Regions from separate parts of the Streptococcus sp. 20925_1_22 genome, predicted to be linked through region 2. Evidence: riboswitches for the same ligand, from Rfam matches in the RefSeq annotation. Region 2 holds a riboswitch; the other holds the start of a gene.

Region 1 (5,626 bases), on a different contig from region 2:
CCGTGAAAAATATGTTCCTAACGGCGGTCCTTGGGGCGGTGATGGCGGTCGTGGCGGCAATGTTGTTTTTGTCGTAGACGAGGGTCTTCGTACCCTGATGGATTTTCGCTACAATCGCCATTTCAAGGCTCAGTCTGGTGAAAAGGGCATGACTAAGGGCATGCATGGCCGTGGTGCTGAGGACTTGATTGTTCGAGTGCCGCAGGGGACGACAGTTCGTGATGCAGAGACTGGCAAGGTGCTGACGGACCTGATAGAAAATGGTCAAGAATTTATCGTAGCGCGTGGTGGCCGAGGCGGTCGTGGAAATATCCGCTTTGCGACGCCTAAAAATCCTGCTCCGGAGATTTCTGAGAACGGAGAACCAGGTCAAGAGCGAGAGCTTCTGCTGGAGCTCAAAGTCTTAGCGGACGTTGGTCTGGTCGGATTCCCATCTGTCGGGAAATCCACTTTGCTCAGTGTTATCACAGCAGCTAAGCCTAAGATTGGTGCCTATCATTTTACGACCATCGTGCCTAATCTAGGCATGGTTCGCACTCACTCTGGAGAGTCCTTTGCAGTAGCAGATCTGCCAGGTTTGATCGAAGGGGCCAGCCAAGGTGTAGGACTGGGAACCCAGTTTCTCCGTCATATTGAGCGGACACGGGTTATCCTGCATGTTATCGATATGTCAGCTAGTGAGGGGCGTGACCCTTATGAGGACTATCTAGCGATCAATAAAGAGTTGGAATCCTACAATCTTCGTCTCATGGAGCGCCCGCAGATTATTGTCGCTAACAAGATGGATATGCCAGATAGTGCTGAAAATCTCAAGGTATTCAAAGAGAAATTAGCGGCTAATTATGACGAATTTGCGGAACTACCGCAAATCTTCCCGATTTCTAGCTTGACCAAGCAGGGACTTGCGATCCTCTTGGATGCGACCGCAGAATTACTGGATAAGACGCCAGAGTTCTTGCTTTACGATGAGTCTGAAATGGAAGAAGAAGCTTACTATGGCTTTGACGAAGAAGCACCAGCCTTTGAAATCTCTCGTGATGATGATGCGACTTGGGTGCTGTCGGGTGACAAGCTTGAGAAACTCTTTAATATGACCAACTTTGACCGTGATGAGGCAGTTATGAAATTTGCCCGTCAGCTACGTGGTATGGGCGTTGATGAAGCACTTCGTGCTCGCGGAGCCAAGGATGGCGATCTGGTTCGCATCGGCAAGTTTGAGTTTGAATTCGTTGACTAAGGAGGCTTGCAATGGGTGATAAACCAATATCCTTCCGAGATGAAAATGGAAATTTTGTCTCTGCAGCCGACGTTTGGAATGCAGAAAAGCTAGAAGAGCTCTTTAACAAACTGAATCCCAAGCGTAAGCTGCGTCTGGAAAGAGAAGCATTAGCGAAAGAGGAAGAGGAATAAGATAAAAAGCAGCTGAGTAGGAAATAATTCTACTCAGCTGCTTTTTTTGCGCCAAAGATGTATTCGTTAAGGTAATTAACCTTTGTTTTAAGCAAAGATTTTAGGACTGACTGCTTTTATTCGAGGGAGAGCAGCTAGGCAGACACATAGAACGATAAGCTTGTCTGCATAATCAGTCAGTATTTGGACGAGGACGATACTAAGGACGGGGTTGACTCCCATTCCCCGCAGGGCTTGGACGATGAGACTGGATCCGCTGGATGTTATGCCTCCGAAAAGCATGACAGTGATTGCAGAGGCTACTAGGGTACCCGGAAGGGCTACCAAAAGGGTTTTCCAGAGAAGACTGAACTTTAAGCTTCCTTTTTCTTTAAAAAACCAAGCTGCTGAAAGAGCAATGATGATAGCGACTGGCGAGTAGTAGAGAGAAAAGATATCGGTTGTCATCCAGCCGATGAGGGCGCTGAGAAAGGCAACGCCAGCTCCAGCTAGAGGCCCTAAAGTCAAGCTAGCCAGAATCGTTCCAAAGGTATCTAGATAGATAGGCAATTTCAGAAATAGTGCAATATTAGCTCCCACGTAGTTAAGAGTGATACAGATAGACAAGAAGCTTAGGATAAGGGGTGTTGATTTTTTCATGATAAAATTTTCCTCATAAAAGTGATGATAGGTCTCGAGCAATCGTTTCCTTAGGCTGATTCAGGAGGATAGCTAAGAATTCTTGGAAGAAGAGTGAGGGACTGACTTGAGTTGCAATATAGGCATTGGCTGGTTGATGATAGAAGTCATAAGCATCAACCACGGTCTGTCCAAGAGCAATGCCTTCGGTCACGACTTCGACATAGGAGACAAAGCCCGTACAAAGGTCTTCATGCAGAAAATGAGCAATAGCCAGCGGATCATTGATAACACAGCCGATGATATGCTCGTATTCCCAGTGGAAGTCCCAGTAGAAACGTGTGATACGGCCGACAAATTCAGCTACTTCTGGCTGCAGGAAACGCATGTACTCTAATAGATTGGGAGTCAAGACAATGGAGCGTGTGACATCCAGTCCCACCATCTCAATTTTTCGGCCTAACTTTTGATAGACAAATTGAGCGGCGTGTGGGTCACACCAGTAGTTATACTCGGCTACAGGTGAGCAGTTGCCATGAGATTTGTAGCTGCCGCCCATGCTGACAAAGCGTTTGATATGTTTTCCAATTTGGGGATGTTGCTTTATTGCCATTGCTAGATTAGTCAATGGTCCCAAGGCTATTAGGGAAGTGTCCTGAGTCTTCTGGAAATAGGTAGCCAAAAATTCAGAGGCTTTCTGAGGCTGGGGCTGACAATTGCTTGTTCGATTGATTCTGCTCTCGCCTAAACCATCCATACCGTGGGTATCTTGAGCTGAAACGAAATCGCGGACTAGGGGCTTGTCTGCCCCTGCATAGACTGGGATATCTAACCGATTCAGTCTTTCTAATATTTTAAAGGCATTTTCAACACCAAGGTCTACTGGGACATTTCCAGCGACGATGGTCAGTGCTACTACTTCTAGATTGGGATGTTGAATGGCATAGATTAGGGCTAGACTATCATCTATACCAGGGTCGCAGTCGATAATGACTTTTCTTTTCATGAGTTCTCCTTTGCCTATATAAAAATGAGGTTGAGACAATCGGTCCCAACCTCTTAACTGTCTGATTAATCGAGGAGACAGCAAAAAAACTATGCGCAAGACATTTTATATACAATATAAAGGCACTTAGTTTTTTATTCTGGGAAGTTTTCGAACCAGTCCAAAACCGAGGTTTTGATTTCTCTGTTTTTTCTATCATAAATAAAAATAAGGAAAAAGTCAATGGGAGTAAGCCTAACATGGCCACCCCCATCTTTTTATGGTATAATGAAAAAAATAAGTAGGAGAAGTGATAATTATGGCAAAAACGATTCATACAGATAAAGCACCAGCAGCGATTGGACCTTATGTTCAAGGAAAAATTGTAGGCAATCTTTTGTTTGCGAGTGGGCAGATTCCTCTGTCTCCTGAAACTGGAGAAATCATTGGGACAACTATTGAAGAGCAGACTCAGCAGGTGCTGAAAAATGTTTCAGCCATTTTGGAAGCCGCTGGAACAGACTTTGACCATGTGGTCAAGGCTACTTGCTTCTTGAGTGATATCAATGATTTTGTGGCCTTTAATGAAGTTTACAAAACAGCCTTTACAGAAGCATTTCCAGCTCGCTCGGCAGTAGAAGTGGCTCGCCTACCTAAGGATGTGAAGATTGAGATTGAGGTTATTGCCGAGATTCTCTAAAAAAGAGCAGGGAAAAGAGCTTTTTGACGAATTCTATCTGATGAAAGGATTATTATGTCTGAGAAGAAAATTCAGCTTGTCATTGTGACTGGAATGAGCGGGGCGGGGAAAACCGTAGCCATCCAGTCCTTTGAAGACTTAGGTTATTTTACCATTGACAATATGCCGCCAACTCTGGTGCCAAAGTTCTTGCAGTTGGTCGAAGGGACCACGGACAATGATAAATTGGCTCTGGTTGTCGATATGCGGAGCCGTTCCTTCTTTTTGCAAATCCAGAACGTTTTGGATGATTTAGAGCAAAACGAGAACATTGATTTTAAGATTCTTTTCCTAGATGCGGCGGATAAGGAGTTAGTGGCTCGTTACAAGGAAACGCGTCGTAGCCATCCGCTGGCAGCTGATGGCCGGATTTTAGATGGGATTAAGCTGGAGCGTGAGCTCTTGGCCCCTCTGAAAAATCTCAGTCAAAATGTTGTGGACACAACTGATTTGACACCACGGGAGCTCAGAAAGACCATCTCTGAGCAATTTTCAAATCAGGACGAGATGCACAGTTTCCGCATTGAGGTCATGAGTTTTGGTTTCAAATATGGTCTGCCTTTGGATGCAGACTTGGTCTTTGATGTGCGCTTTCTGCCTAATCCCTACTATAAACCTGAGCTGCGTAATCAGACAGGCTTGGACAAGGATGTCTTTGACTATGTCATGAACCATGCAGAGTCAGAAGAATTTTACCAGCATCTGCTGGGCTTGATTGAGCCAATCTTGCCGGGCTATCAAAAGGAAGGCAAGTCTATCCTGACTATTGCTGTGGGCTGTACGGGCGGTCAGCACCGCAGTGTAGCCTTTGCTCAGCGCTTAGCGGATGATTTGGCTAAAAATTGGCCGGTCAATGCTAGTCACCGCGACAAAAACCGTCGGAAAGAAACGGTGAATCGCTCATGAGAAAGCCACGAATTACAGTCATCGGCGGTGGAACAGGAATTTCAGTTATTTTAGACAGCCTGCGTAAAAAGGACGTAGAGATTACAGCCATTGTCACAGTAGCAGATGATGGAGGCAGTTCTGGTGAGCTGAGGAAAAACATCCAGCAGCTGACACCGCCGGGTGATTTGCGAAATGTCTTAGTAGCCATGTCCGACATGCCAAAGTTCTATGAGAAGGTCTTCCAGTATCGCTTTGCGGAAGGAGATGGTGTTCTAGCGGGGCATCCCTTGGGCAATCTGATTATTGCCGGTATTTCTGAAATGCAGGGCTCAACCTATAATGCCATGCAGCTTTTGACCAAGTTCTTCCATACGACAGGAAAAATTTACCCTTCTAGCGACACCCCCCTAACTCTGCATGCTGTGTTTGCAGATGGGACGGAAGTTGTCGGTGAAAGCAATCTGACCAGTAAGAGTGGGATGATTGAGCGGGTCTATGTGACCAATACCTATGATGACAAGAAGCCTGCTGCCAGTAAAAAGGTGGTTGAAAGTATCCTTGAGAGCGATATGGTGGTTCTGGGACCAGGTTCGCTATTTACCTCTATCTTGCCTAATCTCGTTATCGAGGAAATCGGCCAGGCTCTTCTAGACACCAAGGCAGAAGTGGCCTATGTCTGCAATATCATGACCCAGCGTGGCGAAACAGAGCATTTTTCGGACAGCGACCACGTCCAAGTCCTGCACCGTCATTTAGGCAGGAAGTTTGTAGATACAGTCTTGGTCAATATCGAACCTGTCCCTCATGAGTACATGGACAGTAACCAGTTTGACGAATATCTGGTACAGGTGGAGCATGATTTTCAAGGGTTGCAAGAGCAGGTTCCGCGCGTTATTTCTTCGAATTTTCTGCGTTTGGAAAATGGCGGAGCTTTCCATGATGGTGAGTTGGTTGTTGACGAATTGATGCAGATTATACAGGTACGC
Region 2 (5,626 bases):
TTCTTTCCGCCAGGGACTAATGTATTTGAGAACGTGACTATCCCAGCTAAATATTCAGTAGATGGGCAGGAACATGTCATTAATTCAGCGGAAGAATTACAAAAATACTATAAGGAATGAGAAAACTAGAAAAAGATATTTTTGCCAATTTTAAAGAGGATTTTCCTCTTTTTTCTTTTTATTTAATTTTATTGCATTTGCAATAAAATGTGATATAATATGTTTAAATAAAATTTTAAAGGAGGGGATATGTCAGTATTGCGGGAAATTGGGATTATCGCCCGAGCTTTGGATTCCATTGCTAATATTGAGTTCCGTGACATAGAGCTGGCACGGGGGCAATATCTTTATCTGGTTCGAATCGCGGAGAATCCAGGGATCATTCAAGAGGTGCTGTCGGAGCTTCTCAAGGTGGATCGCTCAACGGTTGCCCGTTCTGTTAAGAAGCTAGAGGCCAAGGGCTTGGTGCAGCAGAAGGCAGCCAAGGACAACAAGAAGAACAAGGAATGGTTTGTGACGGAAAAAGGAGAAAAACTTTATCCTTTTATCCTAGCTGAAAATGACTATTCTGAAGAGACGTCCTTGCAGGGCTTTTCTCAGGCGGAAGTTCAAGCCTTGGAGGAAATGCTGGTCCGAGTGCGTGAAAACATCACAGGTAACTGGGAAGCCGTCAAAAAAGGACAAAAAAGAAACTATTAAGATTGAAGAGGTAGAATATGAAAGTTACAGTTGAACATGAGTTTTGGCAAGTATTTCCGGAAGCTCAGATTAGTATTTTAGTGGTCAAAGGGCTGGATAATAGTGTGGATGAAAGTAAGGACCCATATTTCAAATCCCTGCTGGATAAGGGATCAAAGCAAGCTGGGGACTTTATCCCAGACGAGAACTTCACTCAAAATGAAGTCATTCAGGAGTGGCGGCAGGCTTTCAGCAAATTCAAGACCAAGAAAGGAGCACGATCCTCTATCGAAGCCCTGCTCAAGCGGGTTAGTCAGGGGCGGGAATTTCATCCAATCAATCCTTTGGTCGATATCTACAACAGTGTCTCGCTGTCTTATGCGGTTCCATGTGGCGGTGAGGATTTGGATAAAATTGTCGGAGGTCTTCATCTAGGAAAAGCCAAGGGTGGCGAAGCCTTTTTCCCGCTGGGAGCTGAGAGTGACGCGCCGGCTCTGCCAGAAGAAATCATCTACTATGATGAAGAGGGGGCTGTCTGCCGTTGCCTTAACTGGCGAGAAGCCCAGCGGACTATGTTAACAGAGGAGACCAAGGATGCCATCTTGGTCATTGAGGCCATCAATGAAGAGCAAGCAGCGCGTGCCCAAGCAGCTATGACAGAACTCCATACTCTGATTGAGGAGTATTTTGGTGTCAAAGGTGAAATCACTCATCTGACGCTTGACAATCCAAGCTTGGAAATCTGAGACTAAAAAAATCTGGATCAGATAATTCTGGTCCAGATTTGATATTTTTAAGGTTGAAGTGTCATAGTCAATTAGTTTTTCTTGTTTTCAAAGATGAAGAGTTTACTGAAAACATAGTTGAGAACAATAATAAGTACTTGAGAAAAAAGTGACTCGATAGAGTTGATAAGATTGCGGTTATTGTTGACAAATTGCCCGATAATATTAGGATAAGTATCCACTAATAATTTTGCAAGAACGATGTCTAGCAAAAGAGTGCCAGAACGCGCCAGAGCAAATTTAAAAAGTCGCTTTTGCCAACCTTTGCGCTGCTGTTTAAAGACAATGGTATCATTTGTGATAAAGGCAAAAAGAACTGCTGTGACATTAGCAGTAATAGTGGCAAATAATGTCTGTCCCGCAAGAGCGAAGATAAGAAGACGAGTGGTCATATAAACAAGGGTAGCTGCCACACCAAAGAAGAGATAGGACAGAACCTCATTGTCAAAGAATTTTTTGATTAAAGTTTTCATAAAGATAGTCTATCATATTTCTAGGATTTATGCTATACTAGTTGGGTTGCCAAATCTGTGGGGGAATCAACTAATGATGCTCCTCTCATGTGACGCAACCCTTGGCGCTTAGCTTCTTTCGCCAAGCATATTACACGCGGTAAAGCCGCTAAAGGAGAAAACATGAAACAAGAAAAACTGACAGTTCGTGATTTGGCTCAGATTGCCATTGTCGCTGCCATTTATGTAGCTCTTACGATTACTCCGCCTTTAAATGCCATTAGCTATGGTGCTTACCAGTTCAGAATTTCTGAAATGATGAACTTTATGGCTTTTTATAATCGGAAATATATCATGGGAGTGACTATTGGCTGTATGATTGCCAATCTCTATAGTTTTGGAATCGTCGATGTCTTTGTTGGCGGCGGATCCACCTTAGTCTTCCTGTCACTGGGTGTCTACCTTTTCAGTCGCTATAAGAATCAATATCTGATTAAAGGCTTGATTCGTTTGGATCATTTCTATTTTGCAGTTTTATTCTCTATTTCGATGGTGACCATTGCTGCAGAGTTACACTTCTTGCAAGGTCTGCCATTCTTCCTGACTTGGTTTACAACAGCCATTGGAGAGTTTGCTTCCTTGACTGCTGGAGCTATCATTATTAATCAGATTGCGAAAAGGATTGATTTGACAAAATAAGACAGCAGAGAGCGGAATTTCCGCTCTTTTCATATCCTCTTGTTTTTTAGGAAGAATTCGGAACAAATAGAGGAAGATTTTGTGTATTTGTGATAAAATAGAAGTATGAAAGAAAGAATGTCAGAATTAGTAGAATTGCTCAACCGATATGCCCATGAATATTATACGGCAGACAGGCCAAGTGTATCGGACAGCGAGTATGACAGACTCTATCGTGAGTTAGCGGAGTTAGAAGAAAAGTACCCAACCGATATCCTACCTGATAGCCCAACGCATCGGGTGGGTGGGAAGATTTTAGAAGGATTTGAAAAATATCCACATCAGTATCCTCTCTTTAGTTTGCAGGATGCTTTTTCACGTGAAGAATTACTAGCCTTTGACCAGCGAGTTCGTAAGGAGTTTCCTCAGGTCTCTTATCTTTGTGAGCTCAAGATTGACGGGCTCTCTATTTCCCTGACCTATGAAAAGGGAATTTTGGTAGCAGGAGCGACTCGGGGGGACGGCTCTGTTGGTGAAAACATCACTGAAAATCTCAAGCGGGTCAAGGATATTCCTCTGACCTTGAAAGAGCCGCTGGACATTACCGTTCGAGGAGAGTGCTACATGCCTAAGGCTTCCTTTGATGCGGTCAATCAGCTGCGGCAGGAGAACGGTGAGCCTGAGTTTGCCAATCCCCGCAATGCGGCAGCGGGAACCTTGCGCCAGCTGGACACAGCAGTTGTGGCCAAGCGCAATCTAGCAACCTTCCTCTACCAAGAAGCTAGTCCGACTCAGGTTGGCAGCCAAGAAGAAGTCTTAAACAAGCTGGCAGATTTGGACTTCTCAGTCAATCCTACTCATATTCTGGCGGACTCTATTGAATCAGTTTGGGAGTTTATCGAAAAGATCGCTGAGGAGCGGGATAGCCTGCCTTATGAAATTGACGGTATTGTCATCAAGGTTAATGACTTGGCGGTGCAAGAGGAGCTTGGCTTTACTGTCAAGGCACCTAAGTGGGCCATCGCCTATAAATTTCCGGCTGAGGAAAAGGAAGCTCAGCTTCTGTCTGTGGACTGGACAGTGGGGCGGACGGGAGTTGTGACTCCGACAGCTAATCTGACGCCAGTGCAGCTAGCGGGAACGACTGTCAGCCGAGCAACTTTGCACAATGTGGACTATATTGCGGAGAAGGATATTCGTCAGAAAGACACAGTTATAGTCTATAAGGCGGGAGATATTATTCCTGCTGTCTTGCGAGTGGTTGAGTCCAAGCGTGTCTCAGAGGAGACTCTGGAAATACCAAGTCACTGTCCGAGCTGTGAGAGTGAGCTAGTGCACTTTGAAGATGAAGTCGCTCTGCGCTGCATCAACCCTCTCTGTCCGGCCCAGATCAAGGAGGGCTTGATTCACTTTGCCAGCCGGGATGCCATGAACATTACTGGCCTTGGTCCAGCAGTGGTAGAGAAGCTCTTTGCTCAAAATCTAGTCAAGGATGTGGCTGGAATCTATCGGCTGACGGTAGAAAATTTACTAGAACTAGAAAACTTTAAGGAAAAATCAGCAAATAAATTGTATACTGCTATTCAAGCTTCCAAGGAAAACTCGGCTGAACGTCTCTTGTTCGGCTTGGGGATTCGCCATGTGGGAAGTAAGGCCAGTCGGATTTTGCTGGAGAAATTCCATGATATTCCTAAGCTGTCTCAGGCCAGCCAAGAAGAGATTGCGGCTATTGACAGTCTTGGAACTGTGATTGCCCAAAGCCTGCATACCTATTTTGAGCAGGAAGGCTCTCAGATTCTTTTGGCGGAGCTGCAGGAAGCAGGTGTGAATCTAGACTATCTGGGGCAAAAGGCAGCGGCTGATGCAGCCCTATCAGGTATGACGGTTGTTTTGACTGGTAAATTACAAAAATTGACACGCAATCAAGCTAAAGAAAAATTGCAGAGTCTGGGTGCTAATGTTTCTGGATCTGTTTCTAAAAAAACGGATTTGGTAGTGGCTGGCCAAGATGCCGGCAGCAAGCTGGACAAGGCTCAGGAGTTAGGAATTGAAATTCGGGATGAAGATTGGCTTGATAGCTTATGAGGCTGAAGTATGAAGGATAAGATTAAACGAGCACGATTGATTTATAACCCGACTTCGGGACAGGAAATTATTAAGAAAAATATTGCGGAAGTTTTGGATGTCTTGGAGGATGTGGGCTATGAAACCAGCGCCTACCAAACTACTCCAGCGCCTCTTTCTGCTCAAAAAGAAGCTGAAAGAGCAGCAAAAGCAGGATTTGATTTGATTATTGCGGCAGGCGGCGACGGTACCATCAATGAGGTAGTTAATGGCGTGGCGAATCTGGATGAACGGCCTAAATTGGCCTTTATCCCAACTGGCACAACCAACGATTATGCGCGTGCTCTGAAGATTCCCATGGGAGACCCAGTAGCGGCAGCCCGCATTATTGAAAAGAACCAGACCATTAAAATGGATATTGGCCGGGCCTATGGTAACAAGTATTTTATAAATATTGCGGCAGCTGGAACCTTGACAGAGCTAACTTACAGCGTACCTAGCGAGGTCAAATCCCGCCTAGGCTACTTTGCCTATGTCGCAGAAGGAGCAAAAAAGCTCCCTCGCTCTAAGTTCCGCAAGGTTCGTATTAAGCACGACCACGGTGTCTTTGAAGGGAAGATTTCGCTGATGTTTGCGGCTCTGACCAACTCTATCGGTGGTTTTGAAAAGCTAGCGCCAGACACTAAATTAGACGACGGGAATTTTACCTTGATTTTGGTCAAGACAGCTAATCTCTTTGACATGCTGAGTCTGATGATGCAGGCTATCAATGGCGGTCAGCACGTTGGCGATATCAATGTAGAATACCTCAAAACAAGCAAGCTGCAGCTGGAAGTTTTAGATAAAAAAGGTCCATTTATGCTGAATTTGGATGGAGAATACGGCGGTGATACGCCTGTTGAACTGGAAGTGCTGCACGGACATTTGGAATTTTTTGCCAATATTGACGAAATCAGTCAGACAGCCCTT

The links. A riboswitch is a leader RNA that binds a small molecule or an ion and turns the genes downstream of it on or off. The one in region 2 is predicted to bind preQ1.
Region 1: linked by a shared signal. The riboswitch ahead of O3621_RS07810 (nucleoside hydrolase) and the one ahead of O3621_RS01380 (QueT transporter family protein) in region 2 are both predicted to bind preQ1.

The regions. Positions count from the first base shown of each region.
Region 1 is NZ_JAPVYE010000005.1:16,574-22,199, reverse strand. It holds gene obgE (GTPase ObgE) at 1-1,237, shown strand, start outside; gene O3621_RS07820 (hypothetical protein) at 1,249-1,410, shown strand; gene O3621_RS07815 (ECF transporter S component) at 1,498-2,049, opposite strand; gene O3621_RS07810 (nucleoside hydrolase) at 2,063-3,034, opposite strand; PreQ1 riboswitch class I at 3,155-3,199, opposite strand; gene O3621_RS07805 (RidA family protein) at 3,333-3,713, shown strand; gene rapZ (RNase adapter RapZ) at 3,768-4,658, shown strand; gene O3621_RS07795 (YvcK family protein) at 4,655-5,626, shown strand, end outside.
Region 2 is NZ_JAPVYE010000001.1:264,214-269,839, forward strand. It holds partial or broken gene O3621_RS01360 (hypothetical protein) at 1-120, shown strand, start outside; gene O3621_RS01365 (MarR family winged helix-turn-helix transcriptional regulator) at 250-699, shown strand; gene O3621_RS01370 (B3/4 domain-containing protein) at 717-1,424, shown strand; gene O3621_RS01375 (GtrA family protein) at 1,496-1,936, opposite strand; PreQ1 riboswitch class II at 1,965-2,101, shown strand; gene O3621_RS01380 (QueT transporter family protein) at 2,099-2,614, shown strand; gene ligA (NAD-dependent DNA ligase LigA) at 2,720-4,678, shown strand; gene O3621_RS01390 (diacylglycerol kinase family lipid kinase) at 4,688-5,626, shown strand, end outside.